DNA from 3 places in the Ensifer sp. GW821-FHT05G01 genome. Region 2 is predicted to be linked to each of the others. Evidence: riboswitches for the same ligand, from Rfam matches in the RefSeq annotation. Region 2 holds a riboswitch; each other region holds the start of a gene.
The links. Region 2 has a riboswitch for thiamine pyrophosphate ahead of thiB (thiamine ABC transporter substrate binding subunit). Riboswitches for the same ligand answer to the same signal wherever they lie in the genome.

Region 1 (3,880 bases), on a different contig from region 2:
GAATTCGCCGGAGGCGCAGGCAATGGCTTGCGAAGTGCTTTCGTGCACGCCGCCAAGCACCGACGCAATCGCCTTGATGTCGGAGGACGTGCGCAAGACGATGCCGCATGCGAACGAGGTTCGGGACTTTATGGTTGTCCCCGACGCTGAATGGATCAACGCCAATGCGGCGCAATTGCTGCAACGCTGGAACGAGTGGCTTCGCTAGCCCATAACGATGAAAAAGCCGCAAGCATGAAACCGACAGCTCGGATCCTCCCGGGAAAGATCTGGGCTGTCGCGCAATCTGGCGGCGCGCCGGAGAGCTGATAAAGGCACGCGCAAGCCGGAATACCTCCCCGTCTCATCCCATATGGCTCCTTGCGGCGGCTGCTACCCCGGTCTCGCGACACTCCAAAAGACGCGCGATGCGGCGACAGGACACGTCACCTGCACAGCCGCGACGCCTTGATTATCGCGCCTGCGCGTCTCCATGCCAGACTTGCTCGACCTGACACGGCGACGAATGCTGAAATCTGCTTTCACTGAGCTCCAAATGTGAAGGAAAGCGCCATGTCAAATCGTCTTGTTTTCTCTTTGTTGTTCGTCTCGATGAGCATCCTGCTGGTCTGGGCGTTTCGACCTGCGACGACAATGTTCACAGGGTCGTCGCAGACAAATCAGTCTGATACCCAAACTCAATGATCGAGCCGATCGCCGCCGGATCGGCAGATCCGTCAGGTCGTCCTTTGCGCATGATGCAGCCATCCAGCGGAACAAAACCGGCGCGGGATAAGTTGGCCTTCCAAATGAGGAGACCAACATGAGCACGATACCGACTGAACCTATCCCGACGCCGCCCGCTCCCGACCTGCCCCCAGGCCTGCCGCCGGACATGCCGCAGCCTCCTATCGAGGAACCAGAGCCCGACGTCCTTCCCGACGAGATTCCCAACCCAAACCCGGATGAAAATGACGAGCCGCCGAAGCACCTGAAATAGCTTCGCCATGCAGGCGCCCTCCTTGCAGATCATGATGACGGCGTCAGGCATGACGATGCGTTCCTTGCGCTGACCGCTACAAAATCTGGCGACCTAGGTTGTCAACATGACCACCAAAACGACACTTGACAAAGCAGGGCATTGGCCTTTGAACTCGGTTCATTCACCAGGGGGGTCCTGACAGGGGGCTGAGATATTGCTGGGCGGATCGGCTTTTTCGACCGCAGCGCAATGACCCGTTGAACCTGATCCAGTTCATGCTGGCGTAGGGACGGTGGGAACGACGGCGCTGCGACAGCTCCTTTGCGATCGCTTGGACGTGTCTCTATCTTTCCAGCTCCAGGATCTGGGTCTCCAAACGTTAAAGTTGGAGCCAGCGAATGGTTTTTTCATATGCCGCACACGAACCGTACCGCAGATATAGACGGCAACACCGACGTCCGTTAGCGCAGCGGCGAATGGGCAAATGACCCTACCGCGACACCCAAGTATCGGATCGAGCGGAAGGCGAATGCAACCGGTGGTCATTAAGGGAGCGGGAGTCGTCGGTCTCGTCACGGCCTACGAACTGGCGCGGCGCGGCATTGAGGTCGACATTGTCGAGCGGGCCGAACGCATTGGCGCCGGTGCATCCTGGTTTGCCGGTGGCATGCTGGCACCCTGGTGTGAGCGCGAAGGTGCCGACGAAAAAGTCGAACGCCTCGGTGCGACAGCCATTGAGTGGTGGCAGGCGGCGCTGCCCGACAAAGTCACGCAGGAGGGCACACTTGTCGTCGCCGCCCCACGTGACACTCGCGAGCTCGATCGGTTTTCGACACGAACCACCGGGTACAGATGGCTTGATGCCGACGAGATCGCCGCACTGGAACCGGATCTGGCCGGCCGCTTCTCGCGTGCACTCTACTTCCCGAAGGAAGCGCATCTCGATCCAAGAGAGGCGCTGTCATCTCTCCATGACACTTTAGTGGCCATGAGGGTGCGTTTTCACTTCGGCCAGGCGACCGATGCCACCGTCGACCACCGTGTCTCTTGGTCTATCGATTGCACCGGGCGTGCCAGGCTCCCGGATGACGCGGCTCTGCGGGGCGTGCGTGGCGAGATGCTCTATCTGCGCACCGGCGACATTCAACTGTCACGTCCAGTGCGCTTCCTGCATCCACGACACCCCATCTATGTCGTTCCACGGCGTGAGCGCGTCTTCATGGTCGGGGCAACAATGATTGAGAGCGAATTGTCCGGTCCTATCGCGGCACGGTCATTGATGGAGCTCTTGAACGCCGCCTACGCCCTGCACCCGGCCTTCGGCGAGGCGCAGATTACTGAAACTGGAACTGGTATTCGCCCCGCCTACCCCGACAATCTGCCGAGGATCACGAGAACCGGCTCAATCTATTCCCTGAACGGCACGTATCGACACGGTTTCCTACTCTCGCCGGCCCTAGCGCATGACGTTGCGGAACTTCTGCTCAACCCGGACCACAGATCGGAGTTCTATGATGAACCTTAACGTCAATGGCGAGGAGCAGGAGATCGCCTGCTCGACGCTCGCCGAACTGATGGCAGCACTCGACTATGAAGGAAGCTGGCTGGCAACCGCTGTCAACGGCGAACTCGTTCACGCGGCCGACCGCGATGGATGGCGCTTACGCGACCATGATCGCATCGAAATTCTCTCGCCGATGAAAGGTGGCTGAGCATGCTGCACGTCTACGACACGGATATCACCACTCGACTGCTCCTGGGCACGGCGGGCTATCCATCGCCAGCCGTACTGTCCGACGCCGTACGGGCCTCAGAGACACAAATCGTCACGGTCTCCTTGAGGAGAGAGACGGCCGGCGGCAAAGGGGGAGGTGCGTTTTTCGAGCTGATCCGCGACCTCGGGACGAAAATACTGCCCAACACCGCCGGCTGCCACACCACCAAGGAGGCGGTGCTGACTGCCAAGATGGCGCGCGAGGTTTTCAAGACGAACTGGATCAAGCTCGAAGTGATCGGCAATCATGACACATTGCAACCGGATGTGTTCGCGCTGGTCGAAGCCGCACGGATCCTTTCGAACGAAGGCTTCGAGGTCTTTCCCTATACGACCGACGATCTGGTTGTTGCCGAACGCCTGCTGGAAGCTGGTTGCCGCGTGCTGATGCCCTGGTGTGCTCCGATCGGCAGTGCCATGGGGCCGCAAAACCTGTCCGCCTTGAGGTCGATGCGCGCGCATTTCCCTGATGTGCCATTGATTGTCGATGCGGGCATCGGCCGCCCTTCACATGCAACGACGGTGATGGAGCTCGGGTTCGATGCCGTGCTCCTGAACACGGCGGTGGCCGGTGCCGGAAATCCGGCCGTGATGGCATTGGGTTTTGCCAAGGCTATCGAGGCCGGGCGGTTGGCTTTCGAAGCCGGCATGCTCGAACCGAGAGACATGGCTGTCCCCTCCACCCCGGTGATCGGAAAGGCGGTCTTCTCATGAGGCTCGATCCCTTCTACCTCATTGTCGACAGCGCCCATTGGGTCGAACGCCTCGTTCCAATCGGGGTCAAGTTGGTCCAGCTTCGCATCAAGGAGAGACCCGATAGCGAGGTTCGTCGCGACATTCGCACTTCCAGGACCATATGCGCCAGACACGGTTGCCAACTTGTCGTCAACGACCATTGGCGCGCGGCGATCGACGAAGGCTGCGATTTCGTTCATCTCGGCCAGGAAGATCTGGAGCGAGCTGACTTGGCCGCGATCCGTGGGGGCGGACTGAAGCTCGGCATCAGCACACATGACGAGGCCGAACTCGATAGGGCGCTGTCAGTCGCGCCCGACTATGTCGCGCTGGGACCGGTCTATCCAACCGTTCTCAAAAAGATGCAATGGGCGCCGCAGGGGCTTGTTCGCCTTGCCGCATGGAAGGAG
Region 2 (3,880 bases):
CGTGTCCTCGAGGTTGAGATCCTCGCGCTTCTGGTCGAGCGTCGCCATCTCCAGGTTGGTGCCGAGCTTCACAGTGCCGGTATCCGGCTCGATCTGCCCGGTCAGCATTTTCAACAGCGTGGTCTTGCCGGCACCGTTCGGGCCGACGAGGCCGATCCGATCGCCGCGATGCACACGGATCGAAAACGGCGCGACGATCGTCCGATCGCCGTAAGCCTTGGTGATCTTTTCCGCCTCGATGACCAGCTTGCCGGATTCCTTGGCGTCGGAGGCCGTCGCCTGGACGGAGCCCTGCGGCCCCTTGTGGCCGCGATGGCGCGAGCGCATGTCCTGCAGCTCGCCGAGACGGCGCATGTTGCGCTTGCGCCGGGCGGTCACGCCGTAGCGCAGCCAGTGCTCCTCACGCTCGATCGCCTTGCCGAGCTTGTGCTGTTCCAGCTCTTCGGCCTCCAGCACCTCGTCGCGCCAGGCTTCGAAATGGCCGAAACCCCGGTCGAGCCGGCGCGACTGGCCGCGGTCGAGCCAGACGGTTGCTGTCGATACTTTTTCCAAGAACCGCCGGTCGTGCGAGATCAGCACCAGGGCCGAGCGGCTGCGGGTCAGCTCGTCTTCGAGCCATTCGATCGTCGGCAGGTCGAGGTGGTTGGTTGGCTCGTCGAGCAGAAGAATATCCGGCTCCGGCGCCATCACGCGCGCAAGTGCTGCGCGGCGCGCCTCGCCGCCGGAAAGGCGCGACGGGTCTTCTTCGCCGGTCAGGCCCAGATGCTGCAGCAGATAGGTGACGCGGTACGGATCGTCGCTCGGACCAAGACCCGATTCCGCATAGGCCTGCACCGTGTCGTAGCCTTCGAAATCCGGTGCCTGGGGCAGGTAACGGACCGTCGAGGACGGATGGCGGAACACCTCACCCGATTGCGCCTCGGCAAGACCGGCAGCGATCTTCATCAGCGTCGATTTGCCGGAACCGTTGCGCCCGACAAGGCAGATGCGATCACCCGGCTCCACCTGCAGGTTGGCGCCGGCCAGAAGCGGCGTGCCCCCGAAGGTGAGGAAGATATCGTCGAGTTTCAGAATGGGAGGCGCCAAGGCTCAGGCTCCGGAAAGGTCATAGGGGCGAGCGAGAACAATCGCCCGGCCGGTGTCGAGGGAAATGCGAAGGGGACCCTCCGCAACATTGGAAACGGTGCGGGACGACCCGAACGGCAAGGTGAAATCGGTGAGCGGATAGCGCGCATTGACGATCGTCAGGCCGAAGAGATCGGTCAGTCCGAGGATCGAAAACAGACTGCCCTTCGGCAGATCGATCTCGATCTCGCCTGAAAGCAGCGGATAGGCCTCTTCCTCGCCCGACGTCATGAACACCGGCAAGCCGCGTTCGGCCAGCGAAGCGGCCTGAAGCAGGTGCAGGAAGGCATGATCGCTGCGGGATCCTCCGAGCGCACCGGCAAAGATCAGGGCTCCCGCACCGCGCGTAAGCGCAGCCTCGACGGCGATTTCACCATCGGTTGCAGCCTTGGCGGCGGGATAGGGTTCGCGCGGGACGCCGGCAAACTCGGCAAGCAGCGTCTCCTCGGTCGAATCGAAATCGCCAACCCAGACGTCGGGGATTACCGACAGGGTGCGCGCATGCCGCATGCCGCCATCGGCCGCAACGAAGCGGCTGCCGGCAAGCTGGCGCGCAAGGCGATCGGTAAGGGTCAGTGCACCGCCGAGCAGAATGGTGAAGGTGGATCGGGCCATGGCAAAGCCCATAGCGCAAAGGCACTGCCAAGGAAAAGCAAGAAAACCGAACGAGGGGGCGATCCGGCGATTTTGCGTTGATGTCATCAGGCTTGGCAGCATCGGCGAGCGTCGGGCTGCCGGATACCGCGTTCAAACTCCGCTTGCCATCAAACCGTCACGGCGGTAAATCTCTACCCGCTCTAACGGGGTGCCTTCCGACCACATGCTGGCCGAAGGCTGAGAGGCGTTTAACGCCAACCCGCGGAACCTGATCCGGCTCATACCGGCGGAGGGATTAGACGCGATCGGATCGATACGCCCTTTTCCCATGCAACATTATTTTTAGGGAGAGGTGCCTGCCATGTCCAAATCATCGCAACTGAAGTTCCTTAGCCGGCTAGCGCTTGCCGCTGCCGCCAGCCTTGTCTTTACGACCGGCGCGTCTGCCGCAGACAAGACTCTGACCGTCTACACCTATGAGAGCTTCATCACCGAATGGGGCCCGGGCGCCAAGGTCGCCGAAGCCTTCGAGAAGACCTGCGAATGCAAGGTCACCTATGTCGGCGTCGCCGATGGCGTGGAGCTTCTGACCCGCCTGAAACTCGAGGGTGCTGCCTCCAAGGCTGACATCGTGCTTGGCCTCGACACCAACCTCGTCGCCGAAGCCAAGGCCACCGGCTTCTTCGCGCCGCACGGCATCGAGGCCAAGGACGTCAAGGTGCCCGGCGACTTCACCGACGACACCTTCCTTCCCTATGATTACGGCCATTTCGCCGTCGTCTACGACACCCAGACCCTGAAAACCCCGCCGAAGAGCCTGAAGGACCTGGTCGAAGGCGACCCGTCGCAGAAGATCGTCATCGAGGATCCGCGCACATCGACGCCGGGTCTCGGCCTGCTCCTGTGGGTCAAGGCCGTCTATGGCGACGAAGCCGGTGCCGCCTGGGCCAAGCTCAAGGATCGGGTTCTGACCGTGACGCCAGGCTGGTCGGAAGCCTATGGTCTCTTCACCAAGGGCGAAGCACCGATGGTGCTCTCCTACACCACGTCTCCCGCCTACCACATGGTGGCTGAGAACACCGACCGCTACCAGGCGGCCGAATTCTCGGAAGGCCACTACATCCAGATCGAAGTCGCCGGCATGACCAAGAGCGCCAAGGAGCCGGAGCTTGCCAAGCAATTTCTCGGCTTCATGACCGGTCCGGAGTTCCAGTCGATCATCCCGACCACCAACTGGATGATGCCTGTCGCCGCCACCAAGGAACCGCTGCCTGAAGCCTTCGGCAAGCTGGTCAATCCGGCCAAGACCTTCCTGCTGCCGTCGGGAGACGTGGCGGCAAACCGCAAGGCCTGGATCGACGAATGGCTCGCGGCCATGAGCAAGAACTGAGGCGCGCTTGTTCGCGCCTGCCGAAAACAGGATCACGATCACCGCCGGGACTTTAAGTCTCGGCGGCATCCTTCTGTTCGTCTGTCTGGCGGTCGCAGCGCTTCTGTTTCAGGGCGGCGGCTTCGGCAATGGCGTGCTGTTCGATGCCTATATCTGGCGGGTGACGCGCTTCACATTGCTGCAGGCGAGCCTTTCGACGCTGCTCTCGGTTCTGCTCGCCATTCCGATCGCCCGCGCACTGGCACGTCGGGCGCGTTTTCCCGGCCGCGTCTGGGTGCTGCGGCTCATGGCCCTGCCGCTCGGCCTTCCTGTTCTGGTCGGCGCCCTGGGCTTAATCGAGATCTGGGGCCGGCAGGGTGTACTCAATACGGCTCTGGCCGGGCTCGGGCTTCAACAGCCTGTCAGCATCTACGGCCTCTTCGGCATCCTGCTTGCTCACGTCTTCTTCAACATGCCGCTGGTCGCACGCCTCTTCCTTGCCGGGCTGGAGCGCATCCCCTCGGAATACTGGAGAACCGCCGCCAATCTCGGCATGCCGCCCGCCGCACTCTTCCGCTTTGTCGAGTGGCCGATCCTGCGCGGATTGCTGCCAGGTGCCGCCGGCCTCGTTTTCATGCTTTGCGCCACCAGCTTCACGCTGGTGCTGACGCTCGGTGGCGGGCCGGCCGCCAGCACCATCGAGGTTGCAATCTATCAGGCGCTACGCTTCGACTTCGATCCTCAGAGGGCGATTGCACTCTCTGCCCTGCAGATTGTCATGACCGGCGC
Region 3 (3,880 bases), on a different contig from region 2:
GTTCTGCTCGACGTGGTCAAGCGGATCGCCAGCGGTCGATAGATCGGAGGACAGCGTTCGTGAATGGCATGTTGGATTGGTGGTCGGGTGGAGGTAGTCGCGCCACCCACGCCCGTCATGCTCGGGCTTGACCCGAGCATCCAGCTGCCACCTCTGCGGCTGGATGTCGAGAAATTGAGCGCAGGGGGTGTGGATGCTCGGGTCAAGCCCGAGCATGACCGAGTAGAGGGGAGCGGCAGCATTCAAAGTTTGCAAGCTCACGGGTGCTGGTGCGCCTTGCGTTCAGAAAGACGCACCACAATCGACCTTCGCCGACCCTTCCGCCGTCGTCGCTATCCTTCGGCCACAACTGCCTCCACCGGTATATAGAGGTCGCCGCCCTCACGATACTTCGCCGCCATCGCCTGAAACCCTTCTTTCTGCGCCTCGGCGCGGATGTCGTGCGAGATCCGCATCGAGCAGAATTTCGGGCCGCACATCGAGCAGAAATGCGCGACCTTGTGCGCCTCCTTCGGCAAGGTCTCATCGTGGAAGGCGCGTGCCGTCTCCGGATCGAGCGACAGGTTGAACTGATCTTCCCAGCGGAATTCGAAACGAGCGCGCGACAGGGCGTCGTCGCGGGTGCGCGCGGCCGGGTGCCCCTTGGCGAGGTCGGCGGCGTGGGCGGCGATCTTGTAGGTGATCACCCCGGTCTTTACGTCGTTTCGGTCGGGAAGCCCCAGATGCTCCTTCGGCGTCACGTAGCAGAGCATGGCGGTGCCAAACCAGCCGATCATAGCCGCCCCGATGCCGGACGTGATGTGGTCGTAGCCGGGCGCGATATCGGTCGTGAGCGGCCCAAGCGTATAGAATGGCGCCTCGCCGCAGACCGCGAGCTGCTTGTCCATGTTCTCCTTGATTTTGTGCATCGGCACGTGGCCGGGGCCTTCGATCATCACCTGGCAATCCCTGGCCCAGGCGATCTTCGTCAGTTCGCCCAGCGTTTCCAGCTCGGAAAATTGCGCCGCGTCGTTGGCGTCCGCAATCGAGCCCGGGCGCAGGCCATCTCCGAGCGAGAACGACACGTCATAGGCGCGGCAGATGTCGCAGATCTCGGCAAAGTGCTCGTAGAGAAAGCTCTCCTTGTGGTGATGCAGGCACCACTTGGCCATGATCGAGCCGCCGCGCGAGACGATGCCGGTGACGCGATCGACCGTCAACGGGATATAGTGAAGCCGGACACCGGCATGGATGGTGAAGTAGTCGACGCCTTGTTCCGCCTGTTCGATCAGCGTGTCGCGATAGACCTCCCAGGTCAGATCCTCGGCGATGCCGTTGACCTTTTCGAGTGCCTGATAGAGCGGCACGGTGCCGATCGGCACGGGCGAATTGCGGATGATCCATTCGCGGATGTTGTGGATGTTGCGCCCGGTCGACAGATCCATGACAGTGTCGGCGCCCCAACGCGTCGCCCAGACCATTTTCTCGACTTCCTCGGCCATCGAGGAGGTGACGGCGGAGTTGCCGATATTGGCGTTGATCTTCACCAGGAAATTCCGGCCAATGATCATCGGCTCGGATTCCGGGTGGTTGATGTTGGCCGGCAGTACGGCGCGGCCGCTGGCGATCTCCTGGCGGACGAATTCCGGTGTGACGTGGTCAGGGATATGGGCGCCGAAGCTTTCGCCGTCGCGCGCCGTGGCACGCGCAGCGTCGCGACCGATGTTTTCGCGGATGGCGACAAACTCCATTTCCGGCGTGATGATGCCGGCGCGCGCATAGGCAAGCTGCGTCACGGCGCGCCTTCCGGTTGCCCGCAGCGGTGCATGACGGAAGGGGAAGGTCGGTGTCAGCCGGTCGCCGCTGGCAAAACCGTTATCCTCGGGCCGGACGCAACGACCGTCATAGGCCTCGACATCGCCGCGCGCGATGATCCAGTTGCGCCGCGGTCTCGGCAGCCCGTCCTCGATGCGGATGTTTACGTCTTCGACGGTGTATGGCCCGGAGGCATCATAGACCGTGACCGGCGGCTCGCCCGATGTCGGGTGCAGGGCGATTTCGCGCATCGGCACGCGGATTTCAGGGTGGATCGCGCCGGATTTATAGACCTTCTTCGAAGCGGAAAGCGGGCCTTTGGTGACGGAGAGGCCTGCGGGTTTGGTGGCAATATTCATGATGAGGCTCCAAGTTTGCGGTTGGAGACCCAGTTCTGAAGCCGGAAGGAAAAGACAGGTTCGCCCGAAATTCCGTGCGAAGGACGGAATCGTGGCGTCGATGTCTGCACCGTCCCTACGCCAGTATGAACTGGATCAGGTTCAACGGGTCACTGCGCCTCGGTCGGCCAAGCCGATCCGACCAGCAGAATCTCAGCCCCTTGACGGGACCCCCCTGGTGAATGCCTTAAGAAAGCCATCGATCCGGATGCGCCGTCAAGCGCTAATCCGGCGGTTGTGTCCTTCGCCTGTTGATCGCGCGCTAGCGACCGGGCTTTTCGGATGCCGGGCGCTCGGCATAATCCGCACGATTGATGCCGTGCCGCTGCAGCTTGTCGTAGAAGGTCTTGCGCGGAATGCCGAGCACCTCGATCGTCGCCTTGACGTCGCCGCGCTGCGCCCGCAGCGCCTCCTTCAAAATCTCCGCTTCGTAGCGCTCAAGCCGCTCGGGAAGGGCGGCAGCGGATGCTGTCGGGCTGGCGGTCGCTTGTCCGAGGGGACCCTCGACGCCAAGGGCGACGCGTTCGGCGAAATGCGAGAGCTCGCGCACATTGCCAGGCCAGGAATGCGACATTAGATGGTGGCGCACCGCTGGCGAGATATCAGGAACGTCGCGCTTGAACCGCTCCGCCGCCCGCGTCAGGAAATGCGAGAACAGCAGCGGGATGTCGTCGTGGCGCTCGCGCAGCGGCGGGATCGACAGGGTTACGACGTTCAGCCGGAAATAGAGATCCTCGCGAAAGTCGCCGCGCTGGGCCGGATCGCCGAGATCGATCTTGGCGGCGGCGATGACGCGGATATCGACAGGGCGCACCACGTTGGTGCCAAGCGGGGTGATTTCGCGGGCTTCCAGCACGCGCAGCATCTTGACCTGCGTTGCCGGCGGCATCGCCTCGATCTCGTCGAGGAAAAGCGTGCCGCCGCTCGCATGCTCGATGCGGCCGATGCGCTTCTTCAGCGCACCGGTAAAGGCGCCCTGTTCGTGGCCGAAAAGTTCGCTTTCGATCACCGTTTCCGGCAGTGCGCCGCAATTCAGCGCCACGAAATTCCCATCCCGGCGCCGGCTCCAGTTGTGCAGCAGCGTCGCCACCACTTCCTTGCCGCTGCCGGTCTCGCCGGCGACGAGCACATCGACATCGGTGTCGGCGATATGTCGCAAGGTCTGGCGCAGCCGTTCCATGACCGGCGTCTGGCCGATCAGCGGCAGGCTTTCGCCCGCCGTTTCGGCCGCGCGCTTCAGCGCGCGGTTCTCCATCACCAGTCGGCGTTTTTCGAGCGCGCGGCGCGCGCTTTGCACAAGACGGTCGGCAGCAAAGGGTTTCGGAATGAAGTCATAGACGCCGTCCTTAAGGGCCTGCACGGCCATCGGAATATCGCCGTGGCCGGTGACCAGGATGACGGGAAGGTCGGGGTCGAAGCCGGCGACCCGGCGAAACAATGTGAGGCCATCGATCCCCGGCATGCGAATATCGCTGATGACGATACCGCCGAAGTCGGGGCCGAGCACGGCGAGCGCATCCGCCGCACCGGGAAAGTCTGTCACGCTCAGGCCGGCAAGCTCGAGCGTCTGCTTCATCGCCTTGCGCAGGTCGCTGTCGTCGTCAACGAGGCATACGGATTGCTGCATCGCTCAGGCCCTCTTCAGTCGCACGATGAAGACGGTGCCCTCAGGCCCGGTCTTGACGTCG

Region 1: it holds a riboswitch for thiamine pyrophosphate, as region 2 does, so the genes downstream of both, thiO (glycine oxidase ThiO) here and thiB (thiamine ABC transporter substrate binding subunit) in region 2, are expected to answer to the same signal.
Region 3: it holds a riboswitch for thiamine pyrophosphate, as region 2 does, so the genes downstream of both, thiC (phosphomethylpyrimidine synthase ThiC) here and thiB (thiamine ABC transporter substrate binding subunit) in region 2, are expected to answer to the same signal.

What each region holds. Positions count from the first base shown of each region.
Region 1 is NZ_JBWKSC010000022.1:41,899-45,778, forward strand. It holds gene AC07UR_RS33615 (ABC transporter substrate-binding protein) at 1-208, shown strand, start outside; gene AC07UR_RS33620 (hypothetical protein) at 803-979, shown strand; TPP riboswitch at 1,138-1,269, shown strand; gene thiO (glycine oxidase ThiO) at 1,491-2,486, shown strand; gene thiS (sulfur carrier protein ThiS) at 2,476-2,673, shown strand; gene AC07UR_RS33635 (thiazole synthase) at 2,676-3,449, shown strand; gene AC07UR_RS33640 (thiamine phosphate synthase) at 3,446-3,880, shown strand, end outside.
Region 2 is NZ_JBWKSC010000005.1:260,229-264,108, forward strand. It holds gene AC07UR_RS14960 (ABC-F family ATP-binding cassette domain-containing protein) at 1-1,086, opposite strand, end outside; gene AC07UR_RS14965 (thiamine diphosphokinase) at 1,090-1,740, opposite strand; TPP riboswitch at 1,917-2,034, shown strand; gene thiB (thiamine ABC transporter substrate binding subunit) at 2,084-3,112, shown strand; gene thiP (thiamine/thiamine pyrophosphate ABC transporter permease ThiP) at 3,144-3,880, shown strand, end outside.
Region 3 is NZ_JBWKSC010000002.1:383,196-387,075, forward strand. It holds gene AC07UR_RS07545 (Zn-dependent hydrolase) at 1-42, shown strand, start outside; gene thiC (phosphomethylpyrimidine synthase ThiC) at 333-2,153, opposite strand; TPP riboswitch at 2,248-2,379, opposite strand; gene AC07UR_RS07555 (sigma-54-dependent transcriptional regulator) at 2,455-3,819, opposite strand; gene AC07UR_RS07560 (sensor histidine kinase) at 3,823-3,880, opposite strand, start outside.